3 regions of the Streptomyces sp. DT190 genome follow, and region 1 is predicted to be linked to each of the others. Evidence: riboswitches for the same ligand, from Rfam matches in the RefSeq annotation. Region 1 holds a riboswitch; each other region holds the start of a gene.
What was found. A riboswitch is a leader RNA that binds a small molecule or an ion and turns the genes downstream of it on or off. The one in region 1 is predicted to bind cyclic di-AMP.

Region 1 (7,459 bases):
ATGGGTGAGAGGTGAGCGCGGGACGTGCCGGGGCCGGGCACGTCCCGCGCTCATCGTCGCCCCCGCGGCCCCTCCGTCCCGTCCACGCGGGGGACCGCGGTCCGCCGGGCGGCCAGGAACCCCCGCAGCCCGCGGCTGAGCGCGGCCCGTTCCGCCGGTGCCATCGCCTCCAGTGCCGCGGTGAGGGCCTGGGCGCGGCGCACCGCCACATCGCTCAGGATGCGCTGGCCGTGGGCGGTGAGCCGGAGTTGCACCTCGCGGCGGGTGCCGGGGTGCGGGGCGCGTTCCAGCAGGCCGGCGGCCGCCAGGCGGTCGCAGAGGCGGCTGGCCGTGGGCAGTCCGATGTCCAGCCGGTCGGCCAGGGACGTCAGGTTCAGGCCGGGCGCCGCCTGCAGGGTGCGCAGCGCGCGCAGCTGATGGGGGGACAGTCGCAGCGAGGCCTCCTGGGCGGCGACCGCCCACAGGGCCGTCAGGCTCTCCACGGCATCGGCGATCTGTGCCGCGACGGCTTCCGGGCCATCGCTCCGTCCCCTTGCCCGGTGGTCTCCGGGGCCGTCGAGATCGGTCACGAAACGGTCACTTTCCATAAGCTCCGGGTACTGCGGAGGTCGCCCTCATTCAAAGGCTGTACCCGTAGAGCCGAGTGGCAAGCAGTCCCGTTCGGCGCCGGATCGGACCCGGGTGGCTCAGCCGGCGCTCAGCTCCGTCAGCGCCGCGAGCGGCAGCGTGTGCTGCGTCTGCAGGACCTTGGCGCGCAGATAGCGGACGTTGTGCGCGGTGGTGAAGACGCCGGTCGGTATCCGGTCGCGGACGCCGACGCCCAGGGCGCGCAACTGGGCGGCCTTGTCGGGGTTGTTGGAGAGCAGGTCCAGCTCGCCGACGCCGAGGGCCCGCAGCATCTGCGCCGCGGCCGTGTAGTCGCGGGCGTCCTCGGGCAGTCCCAGCGCCGCGTTCGCCTCGTAGGTGTCCAGGCCCTGGTCCTGCAGGGCGTACGCGTCCAGCTTGTTGTAGAGGCCGATGCCCCGGCCCTCCTGGCGGAGGTAGAGGAGCACGCCGCCGCGCTCGGCGATGCGCTCGACGGCCTCGCGCAGTTGCGGGCCGCAGTCGCAGCGGGCCGAGCCGAACACGTCCCCGGTCAGGCACTCCGAGTGCAGTCGCACCAGCGGGACCGGGCCGGGCTCGCCCAGGACGACGGCCACGTGCTCCCGGCCGTCGGCCAGGCCGTGGAAGGTGACGAGCTCGGCGTCGGCCTCGTAGCCGTCGTGGAAGCGCAGCGGGACCCGGACGCGGGAGCGCGGGGTGGCGAGGACGCTGGGGGTGTCGGGCACGCGGGGCCTCCGGGTTCCGTTCCTGTTCGGCTGCACAGCCGTCTGCCGGGTTGCTTCAGATTTGAAGCAGACCCACGACCGGAACCCTACGCTTGCTTTAAAGTTGAAGCAATAAGGGGTGCCCCGGTGTGGCGTGCGTCACGAACAGGCGCCCGAGGACCGTCGTCGCCACGGCACCTCGTCCGCGTCCGGCCGTCCCCCGTCCTCCTGCAACCCGTGTGCGATCGCCGCGGAGATCTCCTCCAGCTGGCCGACCTGCTCCGGGCTGAGCCGGTCGAACAGGAAGCTCCGCACGGTCGCGACGTGGCCCGGCGCCGCCCGCTCCAGTACGGCGAACCCCTCGTCGGTCAGCGCCGCGACGCTGCCCCGCCGGTCGTCCGCGCACGCCTCGCGCCGCACCATGCCGTCCTTCTCCAGCCGGGTCACGGCGTACGTCAGCCGGCTGCGCGTGATCTTCAGCCGCTCGGCGAGATCCGTCATGCGCAGCCGCCGTTCCGGAGTCTCCGACAGGACCGACAGGATGGAGTAGTAAAGGTGGGGCATGCCGGCGTCCTGCTGGAGCTGCCGGTCGATCGCGTCCTCCAGGAGCAGCGAAGCGGCGATGTAGGCGCGCCAGGCGCGCTGCTCCTCGGGGGTGAGCCAGCGGGTCGTCATGCCGCCAGTGTAAGTTTGTTTCAAACTTGAACCAAGTCTTGTCCCGTCCGCCGTCCCGACCAGCCGCGGAGCGCCGATGTCCCACCCGTACGTCCTGCTGTCCGCCGCCGTCTCCCTCGACGGCTACCTGGACGACACCGGTCCCGAACGCCTGCTGCTGTCCAGCCCGGCCGACTTCGACCGGGTCGACGAGGTACGCGCCGCCGCCGACGCGATCCTGGTCGGTGCCGGGACGATCCGCGCCGACAACCCGCGGCTGCTGGTGAACTCGCCCGGGCGCCGCGCCGCTCGGGTGGCCGCCGGCCGGCCCGAGTACCCGCTCAAGGTCACCGTCAGCGGCTCCGGCGAGCTCGACCCGGACGCCCGCTTCTGGCACACCGGCGGCGAGAAGGTCCTGTACACGACCGACCGCGGCGCCGAACGGGCCCGGGCCCTCGGCATCGCCGCCGACGTCGTCCCGCTCGGCCCGGATCTCGACTGGCGCCGGCTCCTCACCCACCTGCACGACGTCCGGGGCGTGGGCCGGCTCATGGTCGAGGGCGGCGGCCTGATCCACACCCAGCTGCTCACCCAGGGCCTCGCCGACGAACTGCAGTTGGTCCTCGCCCCGCTCTTCGTGGGCGACCCGCAGGCCCCCCGCCTCTTCGGGCCGGGCGGCTACCAGGGCGGCCGGCTCCGGCTGCTCCAGACGCGGCGGATCGAGGACGTCGTCCTCATGCGCTACGCGCCCACCGCCCCGGGCACCGGCGGTCTGCCCGTCGCCGCCGACCACCACTGGCTGGCCCTGGCGTGCGAACTGGCGGAGCGCTGCCCGCCCTCGGACACGGCGTTCAGCGTGGGCGCGGTGGTGGTCGCCGCCGACGGTACGGAACTCGCCCGCGGCCACTCCCGCGAGGGCGGCGACCCGGTCGTGCACGCCGAGGAGGCGGCCCTGGCCAAGACCGACCCGGCCGACCCGAGGCTGGCCGGCGCGACGGTGTACTCCAGCCTGGAGCCCTGTGCCCGCCGGGCCTCCCGGCCCGCGCCCTGCGCCCGGCTGATCCTCGACGCGGGCGTGCGCCGGGTGGTCACCGCCTGGCGCGAGCCGGACACCTTCGTGGCGGCGGCCGACGGCAGCGGTGTCCTGACCGCCGCCGGAGCGCAGGTCGTGGTCCTGCCGGAGCACGCCGAGCGGGCCCAGGCGCCCAACCGCCACCTGCTGTCCTGAGCACCCGGGGACGGGTGTGGCACGAGCTGTCCTGCGCATGGCGTACACTGGAGTCACAACGACGCGGGGTGGAGCAGCTCGGTAGCTCGCTGGGCTCATAACCCAGAGGTCGCAGGTTCAAATCCTGTCCCCGCTACTGAAGGCCGAGGGCCGGAATCCGAAAGGGTTCCGGCCCTCGGCGTGTTCGGCCCTCGCCGTCACCGGCACACCGGTCCTCACACAGGGTGATCGAATCCTCCCTCTGTGCATAACAACTGACACACCGTCAGAACTGTTGTGGCGCCTGGGGGGCAGTCAACTCGCCCGATTTAAGCCAGTCATGGCAGGTAAGTCCACGTGAAAAACGTTAATGATCAAGCGGAACCGCTGGAATACGCACCGCGCCTCCATTAACGTTCGATAACGCAGCGCGGTCGTCCCAGCCGTCACAGAAGGCGGCTCCGTGCGCACGCGCCGAATCCCGAAAGGGAACCGGGGAACCACCACTTGGGGTGAATCGAGCGGATGCCGCCGTGGAAGCACGGCCGGTATACGCGCGTAGGAGACCTTCCTGCTCCGAACCCGTCAGCTAACCCGGTAGGCGAGAAGGAAGGAAAGGAGTACGCCCACGTGGCGTCCAACCGGCCTGCCCCCGCGGCCCCGTTCGCGACGGAACAGCGCGACACCGAAGTCTTCGGCTACGGCGGTCAGCGCACCGACGAGGGCCCGTTCCAGGAGTGGAACCCCACCGCGGAGTCCATCCGTCCCGTCCGTGGCCGGCATCGCGTCACCAAGCAGCGCGGCGGAGGGCTCGCCCGCAGCTCCACCGTCCTGGGCGTCGGCGTCATAGCCGCCGTCGGCGCCGGCGGCATGGCCAGCGCCCAGACCGGCAAGCCGCCGGTGTCGATCTCCGTGCCGGACCTTCCCTCGGTGGGTTCCCTCATCTCGGACGACGACACCCCCGAAGGCTCCGCCACTCCGCTCAGCGACCTCACCACGGCCGCGGCGGACACCGACCAGAGCGGCTCCGGCGCCGGTGAGGCCCTGCGCGCCCGGATCATGGCCCAGGTCGAGCACCAGCAGGAGCAGATCGAGACCAAGGCCGCCGAGGAGGCCGCCGCCGCCGCGGAGAAGGCCGCGGCCGAGGCCGCCGCCAAGGCGGAGAAGGAAGCCAAGGCCAAGGCCGCCGAGGCCAAGCGCAAGGCGGAGGAAGAGGCCCGCAAGAAGGCCGAGGCCGAGCGGCTCGCCGCCCTCGCCAAGCAGTACACGCTGCCGACCTCCTCGTACACCATCACCTCCAGCTTCGGCCAGGCCGGCGCCTACTGGTCCTCCGGCTACCACACCGGACTGGACTTCGCCGCCCCCACGGGCACGCCGATCAAGGCGGTCCACAGCGGCACCATCACCGAGGCGGGCTGGAACGGCTCGTACGGCTACAAGACCGTCCTCACCCTCGATGACGGCACGGAGATCTGGTACGCGCACCAGTCGTCCATCGGCGTCAGCGTCGGCCAGAAGGTCAGCACGGGTGACGTCATCGGGCGCGTCGGCGCCACCGGCAACGTGACCGGGGCGCATCTGCACCTGGAGGTCCACTCCGGCGGTTCCAGCAGCGGCATCGACCCGATGGCCTGGCTGCGGGACAAGGGCCTCAACCCGTAAGCGCCGAGCACCTCGAGAAGCACCGGCAGCCCTGACGACGCCCCCCCGGCGTCAGGGCTGCCGGTCTTTCCTTTCGGGCTTTGGGCTGTGGGCTGTGGGGTTGCGGGCTGCGGGGGTGGGGGCGGGTTCTGAGGGCCGGAGCCCGGTCTGGGGTCAGGACCTGTAGGGGTTGTATGCCGGGTGCGCGGTGGGGCGGGGGGCGTAGCCGGTGGGGTGGCCGTGGGCGGGTGTGTGGCCGTAGGTGTGGCCGTATGGGTGGCCTTGGCCGTACGTCCCGGGCATCGGCCACGACGGGGGCGTCACCGGTGTCGGAGGGGCCGTGATCCGGGCCGCGTGGTCCAGGGCCGGGCGGGCCGCTTCCCGGCGGCGCCACAGTTCGGCGAGCAGTTCCATCTCCCGTACGGCGAAGTCGGATCCCGCCCGGCCGCGGCGGGCCCGGTGCCGCAGGAACGCCAGGGACGTCGCGTACGCCTCGTACCGCGCCACCTCCCGGGCCGCCGCCTTCCCCGCGTGCCGGCGTGCGTACTGGCGGGCGATCCGGCGTGCCCGCATCGAGCCCAGCGCGTACGGCTCGGTCGGGGCCAGCCAGCCGGCGACCGCGTAGGCGGGCAGCTCCGCGCGCACGGTCCGCAGCTCACGCTGCCGCGTCCAGATCACCAGCCAGGTCAGCAGCGCGAAGATCGGCACCATGAAGGCCGCGTACACGGCGAAGAACCCGTACTCCCCGAACGCCGACGAGCCGTTCCACATCGCGTGCATCCCCATCGCCAGCAGCAGCCCGGCGAGCGGGAAGGCGACGCGGCGCAGGTGCTGGCGGTCCGCGGAGAGCGCCGCGACGCCGAAGCCGATGCCGGTCAGGACGGTGAACAGCGGGTGCGCGAACGGCGACATGATGATGCGGACGAAGAAGGTCGCCGCCGTGACGGAGGCGATGCCGCTGCCGCCGGTGAGCTGGTCGGTGCCGAAGGCGGTGCCCAGGTAGAGGATGTTCTCCGTGAACGCGAAGCCGGTCGCGGTGACACCGGCTATGACCACGCCGTCGACGATGCCGGTGAAGTCGCGGCGGCGGAAGAGGAAGACCAGGAGCACGGCCGCCGCCTTGGCCGACTCCTCGACCACCGGCGCTATCACCGTCGCGCCGAGGGTGTCCGCGCTGGACGGGTCCGCGGTCGCGGTCGCTATCCATCTCGTGGCGAAGCTGTTGGCGACGATCGCTATGAGCGCCGCCGCGCAGGCGCCCCAGGCGAAGGAGAACACCAGGTTGCGCCAGGGGCCCGGTTCGACGCGGTCCAGCCAGCGGAACGAGGCGATGAGCAGGGGCACGGGCAGGAGGGCCAGGCCGAGCCCGACCAGGAAGCCGTCGGTGCCGGTCTCCTCGCGGACCAGGGCGAGGATGACCAGGCCGGATATCGCGAGAAGGGTGGTCGGCGCGCCGTAGCGCACCCAGGGGCGCTGCCACCAGTGGGCGTGCCGCAGCGGGTCGGCGGCCGGAGTGCCGTCGGTGGGGGCGCTGGGGTACGACGGGTGTGGGGGGCAGGTGGCCACGGCATTGACCCTAACGACGGAGGGGCGCTGTCCGCAGGCGCGAGGAGGTGCCAGGGGCGGTGCGGTGCGGTCAGACGCCGGCGGGGGGTTGGTCCGCGTGTGGTACGCGGCGGAAGAGGAGGTCGTTCACGACATGTCCCTTGTCCAGTCCCTGGCCCTCGAAACGGGTCAGGGGCCGGAAGTCGGGACGCGGCGCGAAACCACCGTCCGCCTGCGTGTTCTCGAAGTCGGGGTGAGCCGTGAGCACGTCGAGCATCTGTTCGGCGTACTCCTCCCAGTCGGTCGCGCAGTGCAGGATCGCGCCCGGCTTGAGGCGGGTCGCGGCGAGCGACAGGAACTCCGGCTGGATCAGTCTGCGCTTGTGGTGCCGCTTCTTGGGCCAGGGGTCCGGGAAGAAGACGCGCAGGCCGTCGAGGGCGTCCGGGGCGAGCATCTCGCGGAGCAGGATGATCGCGTCGCCGTTGGCCACGCGGACGTTGGACAGGCCGTTGTGGTCGGCGAGGTTGAGGAGGTTGCCCTGGCCCGGGGTGTGGACGTCGACCGCGAGGATGTTGGTGCGGGGGTCGGCGGCGGCCATCTGGGCGGTCGCCTCGCCCATGCCGAAGCCGATCTCCAGGACGACGGGGTTGTCGTTGCCGAAGAGGTCGGGCAGGTCGAGGGTGCGGCTGCCGTCGATGTCCAGGCCCCACTTGGGCCACAGGCGCTGCAGCGCGTCGGCCTGACCGGCGGTGACGCGGCTGCGCCGCGGCTGGAAACTCCGGATCCGCCGTTCGAAGTGCGACCCGGCGGGGTCGGCCTTCGGCCCGTCGGGGAAGCGTGGCTCTCCCTTGGCCCGGGTGTGCCGGGCGGGGGCACCGGGGGTGTGCGGGAGCGGGGTTTCGGGGGAGTTCGCGGAGTCAGACACAGTGAGGACGATTTTACGGGGTGGGGGTGGGCCGGGGTCTTCGGCTGCGCGGCGGGGGCGGGTGGGCCGGGGTCTTCGGCTGCGCGGCGGGGGTGGGTGGGATGCGCGTCTTCGCCTGCGCGGTGGGGGTGGGGCGGGGGGGGGGGGGGGGGGGGGGGGGGGGGGGGGGGGGGGGGGGGG
Region 2 (7,459 bases), on a different contig from region 1:
GGCCTGCGGCCTCACCAGACCGACGGCCTCGGTGAACTCCGGCTCCATGAAGGGGTTGCGCGGAGACTCCGAGGCGGCGCGCAGCGCACGCCAGCGCTCCTTGTCCTTTTCGCCGAGTTCCCCGGCCCCGGCCACGCGAATGCGCCCACTGCTCAACCTGACCCCCCGATCAAGTCCCCCCTGGACACTTGGAAGGTACCGCTCGATGCGGCCCCTCGGGTAGGTAGCGGACCATGTTGTTGCCAACCGGTGCAGAGGCCCCCAACCGGGCAATCGGTGTGAGCCGTGTGATGAAACGAACGGGCGCGTTGTCCGTATTCTCTGATCATGGCCGCACCCCTCGCATATTCACTCATCGCCACCGACCTGGACGGGACGCTGCTGCGCGGCGACGACACCTTGTCCGACCGGTCCCTCGCCGTACTCACGCGGGTGGCGGACGCCGGTGCCCAGCACCTCGTGGTGACGGGCCGCCCGGCGCCGAGAGTGCGGCCGCTCCTGGACGACCTGCGCTGCACGGGGCTCGCGGTGTGCGGGCAGGGCGCGCAGGTGTACGACGCCGGCGCGGACCGGCTGCTGTGGTCCATCACGCTGGACCGGGAACTGGCCGAGACCGCCCTGGGCAAGATCGAGGCCGAGGTGGGGCAGGTGTACGCGGCGGTCGACCAGGACGGGGTCGACGGGCTCACGCTCATCGAGCCCGGCTACCTCATGCCGCATCCGACGCTGCCCGCGGTGCGGGTCGACCGGCGCGACGAGCTGTGGGGCGAGCCGATCAGCAAGGTGCTGCTGCGCCACCCCTACCTGTCGGACGACGAGCTGGCGGCGACGGCCCGTTCGGTGGTCGGGTCACTGGCGACGGTGACGATGTCGGGGCCCGGCACGGTGGAGCTCCAGCCGTGCGGGGTCACCAAGGCGACGGGCCTGGCGCTGGCCGCCGAGCACCTGGGGCTGCGGCCGGCCGACACCATCGCCTTCGGTGACATGCCCAACGACATCCCGATGTTCGACTGGGCGGCGCACGGCGTGGCGATGGCCAACGGCCATCCCGAACTCAAGGCCGTCGCCGACGAGATCACGCTGTCGAACGAGGACGACGGCATCGCCGTCGTCCTCGAGCGACTGCTGGGCGGGAGTGCTCAGTACGGGCCGTTGACGTTGTCGATCGAGCCGTAGCGGTCGGCCGCGTAGTTGCAGGCCGCCGTGATGTTGGCGACCGGGTCGTACGGGTCGTAGGGGGTGCCGGGCACGTGGTAGGCGGCGAAGGTCGGGTCGATGACCTGGAGCAGGCCCTTGGACGGGGTGCCCTTGGCGGCGTTCGAGTCCCAGTTGTTGATCGCCTGCGGGTTGCCGGACGACTCCCGCATGATGTTGCGGTAGATCCCGTCGTACGAGCCCGGGATGCCCTTCTGGGCCATGATGTCCAGCGCCTCGCGGATCCATCCGTCGAGGTTGTTCGCGTAGGTCTGCGCGGCGGCCGGGGTGGCCTGCGTGACGCCGCCGGCCGGCTTGGCCGGGGCGGACGACGGGGTCGCCTTCTCCGTGGCGGCCTCGGCCGTGGCGACCTTCAGCTTCAGACCCGGGCGGATCAGCTTCGGGTCGTCGCCGACGGCTGCGCGGTTGGCCTTGTACAGCTGCTTCCAGCCGCCGGAGACGTCGTACTTCTCCGCGATGCGGTAGAGCGAGTCGCCCTTGGCCACGGTGTACGTGAGCGACCCGGCGGGCTTGACCGCCTGCGGCACGCTCTGCGCGGCGGGCGCGCTCTGGGGTTCGGCGGCGGTGGCGTGCGTGGCGCCGAGGAGCGGGAGGGTCAGTGCCGCTCCGCCGGTGCCGGCGGCGACGACACCACGGGTGATCGGGTTCCTTCTGGGGCGACGGTGCTTACCTCGTCCGGGCATGGCGATGTTCCTCTCCGGCGCCTGCGAGGTGAGCTGTCGGGTTCGGGCCGGGAGGTGCCCGGCCGCACACGGCGTGGTGCTGTCGTGCGCGGCTTCACCCCGAGCCGGTCCCTGTCACGGACCGGCGACTTACCTGGGTCCCCCGCTCCTGCCCTGCGTGAGTGAGTCGGTGTGTGTGGGGAGTCCGGGCGGTGGCAGGATTCGGCGTCCGCCGGACTGGGCCGGAACGTATGCGAGAGCACATGCCGGGAACAAGCACCGGAGTCACACCGGGCGCCTGTTGACCTTGGTCCGGGGCCGAGGGGGCGCTTGATCCTTTGCGCCTGCCAAGGCTCAACTCGCTTTCCGGGAAAGGGGGAACCCCTCGATGCCCCGCTGGTGGCGCGGAAGGGCCGAAGTGATTCAATTCACTGATCGCGAGCCGGGGCGCAATGTTCCGCAAGGGGAATTTGCTTCATCAATGCCGCAAATCTCGCATAGGTCACGAATTCCCGGAAAGTCGGAACATGTCTGTTCTTATGAGCTGATCGAAAACATGGCGGTCGTGATCGGATACCGCCCGGCCTGTAACCATGGGCGCTGGCGGTGATCGAAACGTGACCGGATACGCTGACTCGAGTGATGGCAGCGACCTATCGACAATCCGCGTAAGCACCGGCAGACACCAGCAGACAGGAGACCCCTCGTGACCGACGTCGGGCCGTTCGGGCTGAGCGTGCGGGACCAGGCTCTGGAAGCCGATGTCCAGGCCGGACTGGCGGCTGTCGAGGAAGGCTTGCTAGAGGCGACCAAGAGTGAGGTGCCCTTCATCACGGAGGCCGCCCAGCACCTGGTGCGGGCCGGCGGCAAGCGGTTCCGGCCGCTGCTCGTGATGCTCGCCGCCCAGTTCGGCGACCGGCACGCGCCCGGGATCGTGCCCTCGGCCGTGGTCGTGGAGCTGACCCACCTCGCCACGCTGTACCACGACGACGTGATGGACGAGGCCGCCGTACGCCGCGGGGTGGACAGCGCCAACGCCCGCTGGGGCAACTCCGTCGCGGTCCTCACCGGCGACTTCCTCTTCGCGCGCGCCTCGCACATCCTGGCCGACCTGGGCCCGGAGGCGGTGCGGGTGCAGGCCGAGGCGTTCGAGCGGCTGGTGACCGGGCAGATCCTGGAGACGGCCGGACCGCAGGACGGGCGCGACCCGGTCGAGCACTACCTGGACGTGCTGGGCGGCAAGACCGGCTCGCTGGTGGCGGTCTCCTGCCGGTTCGGCGCGATGATGTCGGGCGCCGACGAGACGGTCGTGCACGTGCTGACCCAGTACGGCGAGCGGCTCGGCGTCGCCTTCCAGCTCGCGGACGACGTGCTGGACATCGCCTCCGACTCCCACGAGTCCGGCAAGACCCCCGGCACCGATTTGCGCGAGGGCATCCCGACCCTGCCGGTGCTGCGGCTGCGCGAGCGGGCGGCCCGGCTCGGCCTCGCGGAGGACGTCGCCCTGTGCGAGCTGCTGGACTCCGACCTCACCGACGACGACCGGCACGCCGAGGCCCTGCGCCTGCTGCGCGCCCACCCGGCGCTCGAACAGGCCCGCCGGGACACCGTCCGCTACGCCGAGGACGCCCGCTCCGCGCTGGCGCCGCTGCGCGACTGCGCCGCGAAGACCGCGCTCGTGGAACTGTGCGACGCGGTGGTGCACCGGGCCGGCTGACCGCCCGCCGACCCCCGACCCCTACGGGTCGGGGGAGAAGCCGACCCTCCGTGTCATACCCCAGCAGTACGCGGAGTTGAGTCCGGGGTCTGACGTATCTCCCTGGCGGATTTGGTCAGATGGAGACCACGGAACACACCACTCCTCACCAGTTCGGGTGAGAATGGCGGCTCAGGGACGAGTGCGTGGACGACACGGACAGCCGCCGCCGACCACGGAGGTAGGGCACACATGGCACCGTACGCATCCGACGACAGCACGACCGGCGGGGAGGTCGACGAGCAGCACTCCCGGCGGCGCAAGGCCGCGCGGTACGTCGTCCCGGTCACGGTGGTGGGGGTGGCGGCCGCGACGATCGGCCTGGTCCCCGCACTCGCCGACTCCGGTGACCCCGACCTTCCGAAGATCACCGCCCAGCAGCTCATCGAGAAGATCGCCGCGTCGGACACCGAGCAGCTCTCCGGCACGGTGAAGATCAGCACCGACCTGGGCCTGCCGAACCTCGGCGGTCTGGAGTCCGGCCTGATGTCCGGCGCCGCGGGCCGGGACGAGGGCGGCTCCTCCGCCGATCCGACGGCCAAGCTCACCGAACTGGCCTCCGGCACCCACACCCTGCGCGTCGCCGCCGACGGTCCCGACCGGCAGAAGCTGTCGCTGCTGGAGGACGCCGCCGAGTACAGCGTCGTCCACAACGGCAAGGACGTCTGGGCCTACGACAGCAAGTCCAACGAGGTCTACCACGGCACCGCCTCCGAGAGCGCGGAGCACGGCGAGGAGCAGCAGCCGCCGGCCACCCCGAAGGGCTTCGCCGAGGAGGCCCTGAAGGCCGTCGACGGCACGACCTCCGTCACCGTGGACGGCACCGCCCAGGTCGCAGGCCGGGACGCCTACAAGCTGCTCGTGAAGCCGAGGCAGTCCGGCTCGACGGTCGGCGCGATCACCGTCGCCGTGGACGCGGAGACGGGCACGCCGCTGAAGTTCACGCTGACCCCGGCGAGTGGCGGCGCGGCCGTCGTCGACGTGGGCTTCACCCAGGTCAGCTTCGCCAAGCCGGCCGCCTCGACCTTCGACTTCACCCCGCCGAAGGGTGCGAAGGTCACCGAGGAGAAGGACGCCGGCGAGCACCTCGGCAAGGGTTCCCACAAGGGCCTGGAGCAGCGCTTCGGCAAGGACGGGGCGCCCGGGCACGCTCCCGGGGCCGGAAAGGGCCACGGTGAGGGCCCCGACGGCATGAAGACCATCGGCGAGGGCTGGAACGCCATAGCCACCTTCGACACCGGCGGCGAGGGCGTGCCCTCGGGCGACGCCGGCGGCGAGTTCGGCGGCTTCCTCGACTCGCTCGGCGACAAGGTCACCGGGAAGTTCGGCTCGGGCACGGTCTTCTCGACCCGACTGATCAACGCCCTGGTCACCGACGACGGCAAGGTCTACGTGGGCGCCGTCACCAAGGACGCGCTCGTGAAGGCGGCCGACGCCGGGAAGTAGGTCTCCCGCGCGCACGGGGCGGCCGCCCCGCACCGGCGCGGGACGTCGAGAGAACGAGGAAGCCGATGGGCGAACCGTCCGCCACGGAGCCGGAGCGGCGGGGCGAACAGGCCGGGGAACCGGCCATCGCCACCCGCGCGCTCACCAAGCGCTACCGCGGCGGACAACTCGCCGTCGACGCCCTGGACCTGACCGTCCCGGTGGGCAGCGTCTTCGGCTTCCTCGGTCCCAACGGCTCCGGCAAGACCACCACCATCCGCATGCTGATGGGCCTCATCGAGCCCACGTCCGGCACGGCGCGGGTCCTCGGGCAGCCCATGCCCGGGGCCACCCGCGCCGTGCTCCCGCACGTCGGCGCCCTCATCGAGGGCCCGGCCCTCTACGGCTTCCTGTCCGGCCGCGACAACCTGCTGCGCCAGGACTGCGCCGACCCGGCCGCCGATCCGCGCACCCGGCGGGCCCGGGTCGCCGCCGCCCTGGACCGGGTGGGCCTGACGGCCGCGGCCGGCAAGAAGGCCAAGGCGTACTCGCTCGGCATGAAGCAGCGCCTGGGCCTGGCCGCCGCACTGCTGCGGCCCCGCCGGCTGCTGGTCCTCGACGAGCCGACCAACGGCCTCGACCCGCAGGGCATGCGCGAGATCCGCACCCTGATCCGCGAACTCGCCTCGGACGGCACGACCGTCTTCCTCTCCTCCCACCTCCTCGACGAGATCGAGCAGGTCTGCACGCACGCGGCCGTGATGGCGCGGGGCCGGCTCCTCACCCAGGGCCCGGTCGCCGAGCTGGCCGCCGGGGCGCGCGGCCTGCTGGTGGTGACCACACCGGACCCGGCGGAGGCCGCCCGGGTCCTGAAGGAGCAGGGCGTCGGCGATCTCACCGTCGCAGGCGACCGGGTGACCGGCGACGTGCCCGACCGCGACCTGGCCGAGCTGACCGCGGCGCTGGTCGCCGCCGGGGTGCGGGTGCGCGGCTTCACCGTCGAACGGGCCTCGCTGGAGGACGCGTTCGTGGCACTGACCGGGGAGGGATTCGATGTCGCGGGCTGAAGCCGCCGGTACGGCACGGCCGGTGAGCCCGCTGTGGACCTTCGGGCTGCTGCGCAACGAACTCACCACCACCTTCCGGCGCTGGCGCACGCTCGCGCTGCTGGCCGTCCTCGCGGGTGTGCCGGTCCTGGTCGGCATCGCCGTCAAGATCGAGACCAGTGACGGTTCCTCGCCCGGCGGGGGAGGCGGCGGGCCGGCCTTCATCTCGCAGATCACCAACAACGGCCTGTTCCTGGTCTTCACGGCGCTGGCCGCCACCCTGCCGTTCTTCCTGCCGATGGCGGTGGGTGTCGTCGCGGGCGACGCGATCGCCGGGGAGGCGAACGCCGGCACGCTCCGCTACCTCCTGGTGGCCCCCGCCGGCCGCACCCGCCTGCTGCTCACCAAGTTCGCGACCGTCGTCCTGTTCTGCCTGGCCGCCACCCTGGTGGTCGCCGTCTCGGCGCTGACGGTCGGCGCGCTGCTGTTCCCGCTCGGCGACCTGACGACCATCTCCGGTACACGGATCGGATTCGCCGAAGGGCTGGGCAGAGCCCTGCTGATCGCCCTGGCCGTCGCCGCGTCCCTGGTCGGCGTCGCGGCGCTCGGACTGTTCGTGTCGACGCTGACCAGCAGCGGCATCGCGGCGATGGCGACGACGGTGGGCCTGCTGATCACGGTCCAGATCCTCGACCAGATCCCGCAACTGCACGCCCTGCAGCCCTACTTCTTCTCGCACTACTGGCTGTCCTTCGCCGACCTCATGCGCGAGCCGGTCTACTGGGACGAACTGGCCCGGAATCTCGGCCTGCAGGGCCTGTACGCGGCGGTGTTCGGCACGGCGGCCTGGGCGCGCTTCACGACGAAGGACATCACGGCCTAGCCGGACCGGCCGCACCGCGCCTCACTGCTCGTACAGGAAGCGGGCGAGCGGTGCCTCCCGCGTGAAGAACGTCTTGGCCCGGGTCAGCGCCTCGGTGTCGTTCAGCACGTCACCGGGCTTGCTGCCGTTGCCGAGCAGTACCCCGCCGAAGCGCATCCCCAGGTAGGCGGCCGAGTTGCTCAGCGTGCCGATCAGCGGGTCGGCGACGACCTCCTCCTCGTGTGCGAGGGCGGTGACGCCCCACAGGGTGCGTCCGGCCAGGGTCTCCTTGAAGTCGACGCCGGGGGTGCGCAGCCAGCCGGACCAGTGGTCCAGGTAGCGCTTGGTCTGCGCGGAGACCGAGTACCAGTACAGGGGCGAGGCGATCACGATGTCCGTCGCCGCGAGCGTGGCGTCGAGCAGCAGGGCGACGCTGCCCTCGGTCGGGCGGACGTGGTCGCTGTCGTGCCGCAGGTCCTCGAAGTCGGGGAGC
Region 3 (7,459 bases), on a different contig from region 1:
GCCGCCATCGACGAGGAGCTCGCCCGGTTCGCCGAGGAGGGCCCCACGGCCGAGGAGATGGAGCGCGCCCAGGCCCAGCTGGAGCGCGAATGGCTGGACCGGCTCGGCACGGTCGCCGGCCGCGCCGACGAACTGTGCCGCTACGCCGTGCTGTTCGGCGACCCGCAGCTGGCGCTCACCGCCGTGCAGCGTGTCCTGGAGGTGACGGCGGAGGAGGTCCAGGAGGTCGCCAAGGCCCGCCTGCGCCCCGACAACCGCGCGGTGCTCGTCTACGAGCCCGTCGCCGACGAGAACGACGAGACCGCTGACGAGACCGACGACGCCGACACCGCCGGGGACACCGCAGCCGCGGCCGGCGACGAGAACGAGGAGGCGGCCAAGTGACCGAGCTCGCCACGATGGACTTCCACCCCCGGCCGCAGGCGGGCGAGGCCCGGCCGTGGGCCTTCCCGGCCCCCGAGCGCGGCACGCTCGGCAACGGCCTGACGGTGCTGCGCTGCCACCGCCCGGGCCAGCAGGTCGTCGCCGTGGAGGTGCTGCTGGACGCGCCCCTGGAGGCCGAGCCGGCCGCCCTGGACGGCGTGGCCACGATCATGGCGCGCGCCTTCTCCGAGGGCACCGACAAGCACTCCGCCGAGGAGTTCGCGGCCGAGCTGGAGCGGGCCGGCGCGACCCTGGACGCGCACGCCGACCACCCCGGTGTCCGGATCAGCCTGGAGGTCCCGGCCTCCCGGCTCGCGAAGGGGCTCGGTCTGGTCGCCGACGCCCTCAGGGCGCCCGCGTTCGCGGACAGCGAGGTCGAGCGGCTGGTCCGCAACCGCCTCGACGAGATCCCGCACGAACTGGCCAACCCCTCCCGCCGCGCCGCCAAGGAGCTCTCCAAGGAGCTGTTCCCGGCCGGTTCGCGCATGTCGCGGCCCCGGCAGGGCACCGAGGAGACGGTCGCCGCGATCGACTCCGCCGCCGTCCGCGCCTTCTACGAGAAGCACGTCCGTCCCGCCACGGCGACCGCCGTGGTCGTCGGCGACCTCACGGGCATCGACCTGGACGCCCTGCTCGCCGACACCCTGGGCTCCTGGACCGGTTCGTCGGCCGAGCCGCGGCCGGTGCCGCCGGTGACCGCCGACGACACCGGCCGGGTCGTCATCGTGGACCGCCCGGGCGCCGTCCAGACGCAGTTGCTGATCGGCCGGATCGGCCCGGACCGGCACGACCGTGTCTGGCCCGCGCAGGTGCTCGGCACGTACTGCCTCGGCGGCACCCTCACCTCCCGCCTGGACCGGGTCCTGCGCGAGGAGAAGGGCTACACCTACGGGGTGCGGTCCTTCGCCCAGGTGCTGCGGTCCGCGCCGGACGGGACCGGTGCCTCGATGCTCGCCATCAGCGGTTCCGTGGACACCCCCAACACCGGCCCCGCCCTGCAGGACCTGTGGACGGTGCTGCGCACCCTCGCCGCCGAGGGGCTGACCGACGCCGAGCGGGACGTGGCCGTGCAGAACCTGGTCGGCGTGGCACCGCTGAAGTACGAGACCGCGGCGGCCGTCGCGAGCACGCTGGCCGACCAGGTCGAGCAGCACCTGCCCGACGACTACCAGGCCACGCTCTACCGCCGGCTCACCGAGACCGGCACGGTGGAGGCCACGGCGGCGGTCGTCAGCGCCTTCCCCGTGGACCGTCTGGTGACCGTCCTCGTGGGCGACGCGGCGCAGATCAAGGCCCCGGTGGAGGCCCTCGGCATCGGCGCCGTCACGGTCGTGGCCGCCGAGTAGCGGCCCGCGCGCAGGGGCCCTGGTTGTCTTCTAAGGCACCAGGGCTCCTTTATGCCCGAATTGGGGCGGGAGTTGCCCGTCTGCCCTGTGGGATGCGCTACAAAAGCCGCGATCCGTTTGGGAATTGAAAGTGGCCCCGCTTAGCGTCGTCCGGGCTGTTCGTCAGGCAGTGCGCCGCACCCGCGGCACCGGACAGTCATCGCCGAGTCCCCGTACGGCGCGAGCCAGGGGAGCCGGGGACCCACGCAGTCCCTGGGGTGAATCGGGCGCCCGCGCGAGTCGCGAGGGGGCCCGTAGGAGACCTTCCTGCTCCGAACCCGTCAGCTAACCCGGTAGGCGAGAGGGAAGGAAAGGACCAGCCACTTCATGGCGTTCACTCGCGCCACCGGCAAGCATCGCCGCCCCAGCAGGATCCAGCGCGGCACGGCCCGCGCGGCGGGCGTCGCGGCTCTCGCCACCACCGGTGTGATCGGCACCGTCGCCGGCCCGGCCTTCGCCGCCAATGAGCCCGCCGTCGAGCAGACCGGCCTCACCCCCGTCATCACCATGGGCGACACGGTGGCCCAGCAGATCGACGCCCAGGCGGTCGCGCAGAAGCAGGCGGCCGAGGAGGCCGCCGCCAAGAAGAAGGCCGAGGAGGCCGCGCGCGAGCGCGCCGCCGAGGTGGCCCGGAAGGCCAAGGAGGCCGCCGAGAAGGCCCGCGAGGCCAAGGAGCGCGCCGCCCGCGAGGCCGAGCGCAAGCGCCTCAACAGCTTCGTGTCCCCGATCCCGGGCTCCTACGTCTCCACCGGCTACAAGGCCGGCGGCGCCGTCTGGTCCTCCGGCAGCCACACCGGCATCGACTTCCACGCCGCCACCGGCACCTCCGTCCACGCGGTCGGCATGGGCACGGTCGTCGAGGCCGGCTGGGGCGGCGCCTACGGCAACCAGGTCGTGATCAAAATGAACGACGGGACGTACACCCAGTACGGCCACCTGTCGTCCGTCGGCGTCTCGGTGGGCCAGCAGGTCACCCCGGGCCAGCAGATCGGCCTGTCCGGCGCGACCGGCAACGTGACCGGCCCGCACCTGCACTTCGAGGCCCGGACCAGCCCCGAGTACGGCTCGGACATCGATCCCCTCGCCTACCTCCGCTCGCACGGCGTGAACCTCTGACGCCACCTCCTGCGCATCCGAAAGGCCCCGGCTCGCCGAGCCGGGGCCTTTCGGCATTCTCCGGACGCCGTGTCCAAAAAATATCCATGGATTCCGGGCTGCCGTCGGAAATTCCGGCTGATTGCAATAGAGTCACGGAACACGCGTCACTCTTCGACGTTTCACGGGGATTAAGCGGAGGTCGGGTCATGCGTATTCCCGCGCACTCGGTGTGCACGGCCATCCGGGACGACATCGTCGCGGGTGTCCACGAGCGCGGCAGCCGGCTCACCGAGGAGCTCCTGGCACGCCGCTACGGCGTCTCGCGCGTCCCCGTCCGGGAGGCCCTGCGCACGCTGGAGGCCGAGGGCTTCGTGGTGACCCGGCGGCACGCGGGCGCGTGCGTGGCCGAGCCCACCGAGCAGGAGGCCGCCGATCTGCTGGAGATGCGCGCGCTGCTGGAGCCGCTCGGCGCGGCCCGTGCCGCCCAGCGCCGCACCGAGGCCCATCTGAAGGTCCTGCGCGGCCTGGTCCGGCTGGGCCAGGAGCGCGCCCGCCGGGGCACCAGCGACGATCTGCGCTCCCTGGGCGGCTGGTTCCACGAGACGCTGGCCCAGGCCTCCGGCAGTCCCGCCCTGATCGCGATGCTCACCCAGCTGCGCCACAAGATCGCCTGGATGTACGCGGTGGAGGCGCCGGCCGATCCGGTGGAGTCCTGGACCGAGCACGGCGCGATCGTGGACGCGGTGGCGCGCGGCGACAGCGAGCGCGCGCGGGCGGTCACGGTGCTGCACGCCGAGCGCGCGAGGTCCGCCCACCGGCTGCGGCCGGGCGCCCCGGGGGACCGCGGCGAGCGTGTGAGGAACTCGCAACATCCCGTAAACACGGCGAGCCTGCGGCATTAACACGGAAGCCGTATACAAAGAGTGGCAGTTTCGCGGGGGATTTATTCTGCTGCCTTTTTCGGGCGGTCCGGTGCGCCGCGTGAATTCGAGGCGCTCCGCTTCCCGGAAATGAGTGAAGCCGCGCCGGCCCGAAAGGCCGGCGCGGCTTCACCCGTGAAAGCCGCTCGAACGACTCAGACGGTCTCGGGCAGCTCCTCCAGGCCCTCGGAAACCAGCTTCGCCAGCCGGTCCAGGGCGGCGTCCGCGCCTTCGGCGTCGGACGCGAGGACGATCTCCTCGCCACCCTGGGCGCCGAGGCCCAGGACGGCGAGCATGGAGGCCGCGTTGACGGGGTTGCCGTCTGCCTTGGCGATCGTCACCGGGACGCCTGCGGCCGTGGCGGCTCGGACGAAGATGGAGGCGGGGCGGGCGTGGAGGCCCTCGGCCCAGCCGACGTTGACGCGGCGCTCAGCCATGTGTTGCTGCCCTTCGCTGTTCAGGGTTGTCTAGACCAGTTTCCCACACGTGAAGCCCGGGGCGGGACCTGTCGTTCCGCCCCGCGGGTGCCGTCGGGTCGCGGCCTCGACCCGACTGACGCCCTCCACAGACTGCCTCGCGCCGTTGTCAGGCGCTAGCCGTACTCTGGGGCCCATGCAGACCTCGCCGGACCGGCACGAGTATCCCGCCCACTGGGAAGCCGACGTGGTGCTGCGCGACGGGGGTACCGCGCGCGTCCGGCCCATCACCGTCGATGACGCCGAGCGTCTGGTCAGCTTCTACGAGCAGGTCTCCGACGAGTCGAAGTACTACCGCTTCTTCGCGCCGTACCCTCGCCTGTCCGCCAAGGATGTCCACCGCTTCACGCACCACGACTTTGTGGACCGGGTGGGACTCGCGGCCACGGTCGGCGGCGAGTTCATCGCCACCGTACGCTACGACCGGATCGGCGCCGACGGAACGCCCGCGTCCGCACCCGCCGACGAGGCCGAGGTCGCCTTCCTCGTGCAGGACGCCCACCAGGGCCGCGGCGTCGCCTCCGCCCTCCTGGAGCACATCGCCGCCGTCGCCCGGGAGCGCGGCATCCGCCGTTTCGCCGCCGAGGTGCTGCCCGCCAACACCAAGATGATCAAGGTGTTCACGGACGCCGGGTACACCCAGAAGCGCAGCTTCGAGGACGGCGTGGTCCGCCTGGAGTTCGACCTGGAGCCCACCGACCGCTCCCTGGCCGTGCAGTACGCGCGCGAACACCGCGCGGAGGCACGGTCCGTGCAGCGGCTGCTCGCCCCCGGCTCGGTCGCCGTCATCGGCGCCGGACGCACCCCGGGCGGGGTGGGCCGCAGCGTCCTCGGCAACATCCGGGACGCCGGCTTCACCGGCCGCCTCCACGCCGTGAACAAGGCCCTCCCCGACGACCAGAAGGAGCTCGACGGGGTGCCGGCCCACCGTTCCGTGCGGGACATCGACGGCCCCGTGGACCTCGCGGTCGTCGCCGTACCCGCCGAGCAGGTCCCCGAGGTCGTCACCGAGTGCGGCGAACACGGCGTGCAGGGACTCGTCGTCGTCTCCGCCGGGTACGCCGAGAGCGGCCCCGAGGGGCGCGACCGCCAGCGGGCCCTCGTGCGCCAGGCGCGCACGTACGGCATGCGCATCATCGGCCCGAACGCCTTCGGCATCATCAACACCTCCCCCCGGGTGCGGCTCAACGCCTCCCTCGCCCCCGAGGTGCCCCGCCCGGGCCGGATCGGCCTGTTCGCCCAGTCCGGCGCCATCGGCGTCGCCCTGCTGTCCCGGCTGCACCGGCGCGGCGGCGGCGTCACGGGCGTGACGGGCGTCTCCACCTTCGTCTCCTCCGGCAACCGCGCGGACGTCTCCGGCAACGACGTCCTGCAGTACTGGTACGAGGACCCCGACACCGACGTCGTCCTCATGTACCTGGAGTCCATCGGCAACCCCCGCAAGTTCACCCGCCTCGCCCGCCGGACCGCCGCCGCGAAGCCGCTGGTCGTGGTCCAGGGCGCCCGGCACGGAGCGGCGCCGCAGGGGCACGCCGTACGGGCGACCCGGCTGCCGCACGCCACGGTCTCGGCCCTGCTGCGGCAGGCCGGCGTGATCCGGGTGGACACCATCACCGAGCTGGTGGACGCGGGCCTGCTCCTCGCCCGTCAGCCCCTGCCCGCCGGCCCCCGGGTGGCGATCCTCGGCAACTCCGAGTCCCTCGGCCTGCTCACGTACGACGCCTGCCTCGCCGAAGGACTGCGGCCGCACCCCCCGCAGGACCTGACCACGGCCGCCTCCGCCGCCGATTTCCACGCGGCCCTCTCACGCGCCCTGGCCGACGACCGGTGCGACGCGGTGGTCGTCACCGCCATCCCGGCGGTGGGGGAGGGCTCGGTCGCGGACGCGGCCCTGGCCCAGGCCCTGCGCTCGGCCGCGGCAGCCGCCCCGGCCAAGCCGGTCCTGGTGGTCCACGTGGAGCTCGGCGGCCTCGCGGAGGCCCTGTCGGCGGCGGCGAGCACGGCGCCCCAGGCGGAGGCGGACAAACCCCCGCTGCCCACCACCTCCGAACCGGCGTCCGCGGGGGCCGCATCTCCGGCGGCCGGGTCCGCCACGGCCGGGACTGCCGCGGCCGGGTCCGCCACCGCCGGACCTCCCGCGGCCGGGTCCGCCACGGCCGGGCCGGCCGCCGCCGGGTCCGCCACCGCCGGGTCTGCCACGGCCGGGTCCGCCACCGCCGGGCCGGCCGCCGCCGAGGCTCCCGAGGACGCCCACCTCATCCCCGCCTACCCCGCCGCCGAACGCGCCGTCCGCGCCCTCGGCCAGGCCGTCCGGTACGCGCTGTGGCGGCGCGACGCCGCCGACCCGGGCAAGGTGCCCGAGTACGACGACATCGACGAGAAGGGCGCCGCCGCCCTGATCGACGGGCTGCTCGCGCGCGGGCAGGGACTCACGCTCGGCACGGACGAGACCTGCGACCTGCTCGGGCACTACGGCATCGACGTCCACCGCGCCCTGCCGGCCCCGACCGCGGACGCCGCGGCGGACGCCGCCCGCGCCCTCGGCTACCCCGTGGCCCTCAAGGCCACCGCCCCGCACCTCAGGCACCGCGCCGACCTGGGCGGCGTCCGCCTCGACCTCGCGCACGAGGAGCAACTGCGCCGCTCGTACGCCGAATTGACCGAGCTGTTCGGCGCGCCGGACGAGCTGCGCCCCGTGGTGCAGCGGATGGCGCCACGCGGCGTGGACGTCGTCGTACGGGCGGTCATCGACCCGGCGGCCGGCGCGGTGCTCTCCTTCGGGCTGGCCGGGGCCGCCTCGCAGCTGCTCGGCGACACGGCGCACCGGCTGATTCCGGTCACCGACCGCGAGGCGGGCTCGCTGGTGCGCTCCATCCGCACGGCACCCCTGCTGTTCGGCTGGCGCGGCTCCGCACCGGCCGACACCCGCGCCCTGGAGGAGCTGCTGCTGCGGGTCTCCCGGCTGGTCGACGACCACCCCGAGGTCGTGGCGGTCACCCTGGAACCGGTGGTCGTGGCCTCGCAGGGCCTGAGCGTCCTGGGCGCCTCGGTCCGTCTCGCGCCGCCGCCCGCCCGCGACGACCTCGGCCCGCGGACCCTCCCCGCGTACTGACAGGGGGCGAGCGGTGCCTCGCAGTCAGTGGTCCCCCGTAGGATG

Region 2: another riboswitch for cyclic di-AMP. It lies ahead of ACPXCS_RS26570 (transglycosylase SLT domain-containing protein); the one in region 1 lies ahead of ACPXCS_RS03375 (M23 family metallopeptidase).
Region 3: another riboswitch for cyclic di-AMP. It lies ahead of ACPXCS_RS09245 (M23 family metallopeptidase); the one in region 1 lies ahead of ACPXCS_RS03375 (M23 family metallopeptidase).

The regions. Positions count from the first base shown of each region.
Region 1 is NZ_JBNCNM010000002.1:120-7,578, reverse strand. Features, by position in the region: gene ACPXCS_RS03400 (MarR family winged helix-turn-helix transcriptional regulator) at 51-569, opposite strand; gene ACPXCS_RS03395 (GTP cyclohydrolase II) at 687-1,328, opposite strand; gene ACPXCS_RS03390 (MarR family winged helix-turn-helix transcriptional regulator) at 1,467-1,982, opposite strand; gene ACPXCS_RS03385 (dihydrofolate reductase family protein) at 2,059-3,189, shown strand; tRNA gene ACPXCS_RS03380 (tRNA-Met) at 3,252-3,325, shown strand; cyclic di-AMP (ydaO/yuaA leader) riboswitch at 3,631-3,787, shown strand; gene ACPXCS_RS03375 (M23 family metallopeptidase) at 3,799-4,830, shown strand; gene ACPXCS_RS03370 (PrsW family intramembrane metalloprotease) at 4,984-6,375, opposite strand; gene trmB (tRNA (guanosine(46)-N7)-methyltransferase TrmB) at 6,446-7,279, opposite strand.
Region 2 is NZ_JBNCNM010000017.1:11,139-18,597, reverse strand. Features, by position in the region: gene ACPXCS_RS26580 (GNAT family N-acetyltransferase) at 1-156, opposite strand, end outside; gene ACPXCS_RS26575 (HAD family hydrolase) at 328-1,176, shown strand; gene ACPXCS_RS26570 (transglycosylase SLT domain-containing protein) at 1,140-1,898, opposite strand; cyclic di-AMP (ydaO/yuaA leader) riboswitch at 1,902-2,080, opposite strand; gene ACPXCS_RS26565 (polyprenyl synthetase family protein) at 2,584-3,594, shown strand; gene ACPXCS_RS26560 (LolA family protein) at 3,826-5,079, shown strand; gene ACPXCS_RS26555 (ATP-binding cassette domain-containing protein) at 5,145-6,125, shown strand; gene ACPXCS_RS26550 (ABC transporter permease) at 6,112-6,987, shown strand; gene ACPXCS_RS26545 (flavodoxin family protein) at 7,009-7,459, opposite strand, start outside.
Region 3 is NZ_JBNCNM010000003.1:536,455-543,913, reverse strand. Features, by position in the region: gene ACPXCS_RS09255 (M16 family metallopeptidase) at 1-384, shown strand, start outside; gene ACPXCS_RS09250 (M16 family metallopeptidase) at 381-1,769, shown strand; cyclic di-AMP (ydaO/yuaA leader) riboswitch at 1,960-2,123, shown strand; gene ACPXCS_RS09245 (M23 family metallopeptidase) at 2,136-2,924, shown strand; gene ACPXCS_RS09240 (GntR family transcriptional regulator) at 3,113-3,808, shown strand; gene ACPXCS_RS09235 (HPr family phosphocarrier protein) at 3,982-4,263, opposite strand; gene ACPXCS_RS09230 (GNAT family N-acetyltransferase) at 4,439-7,414, shown strand.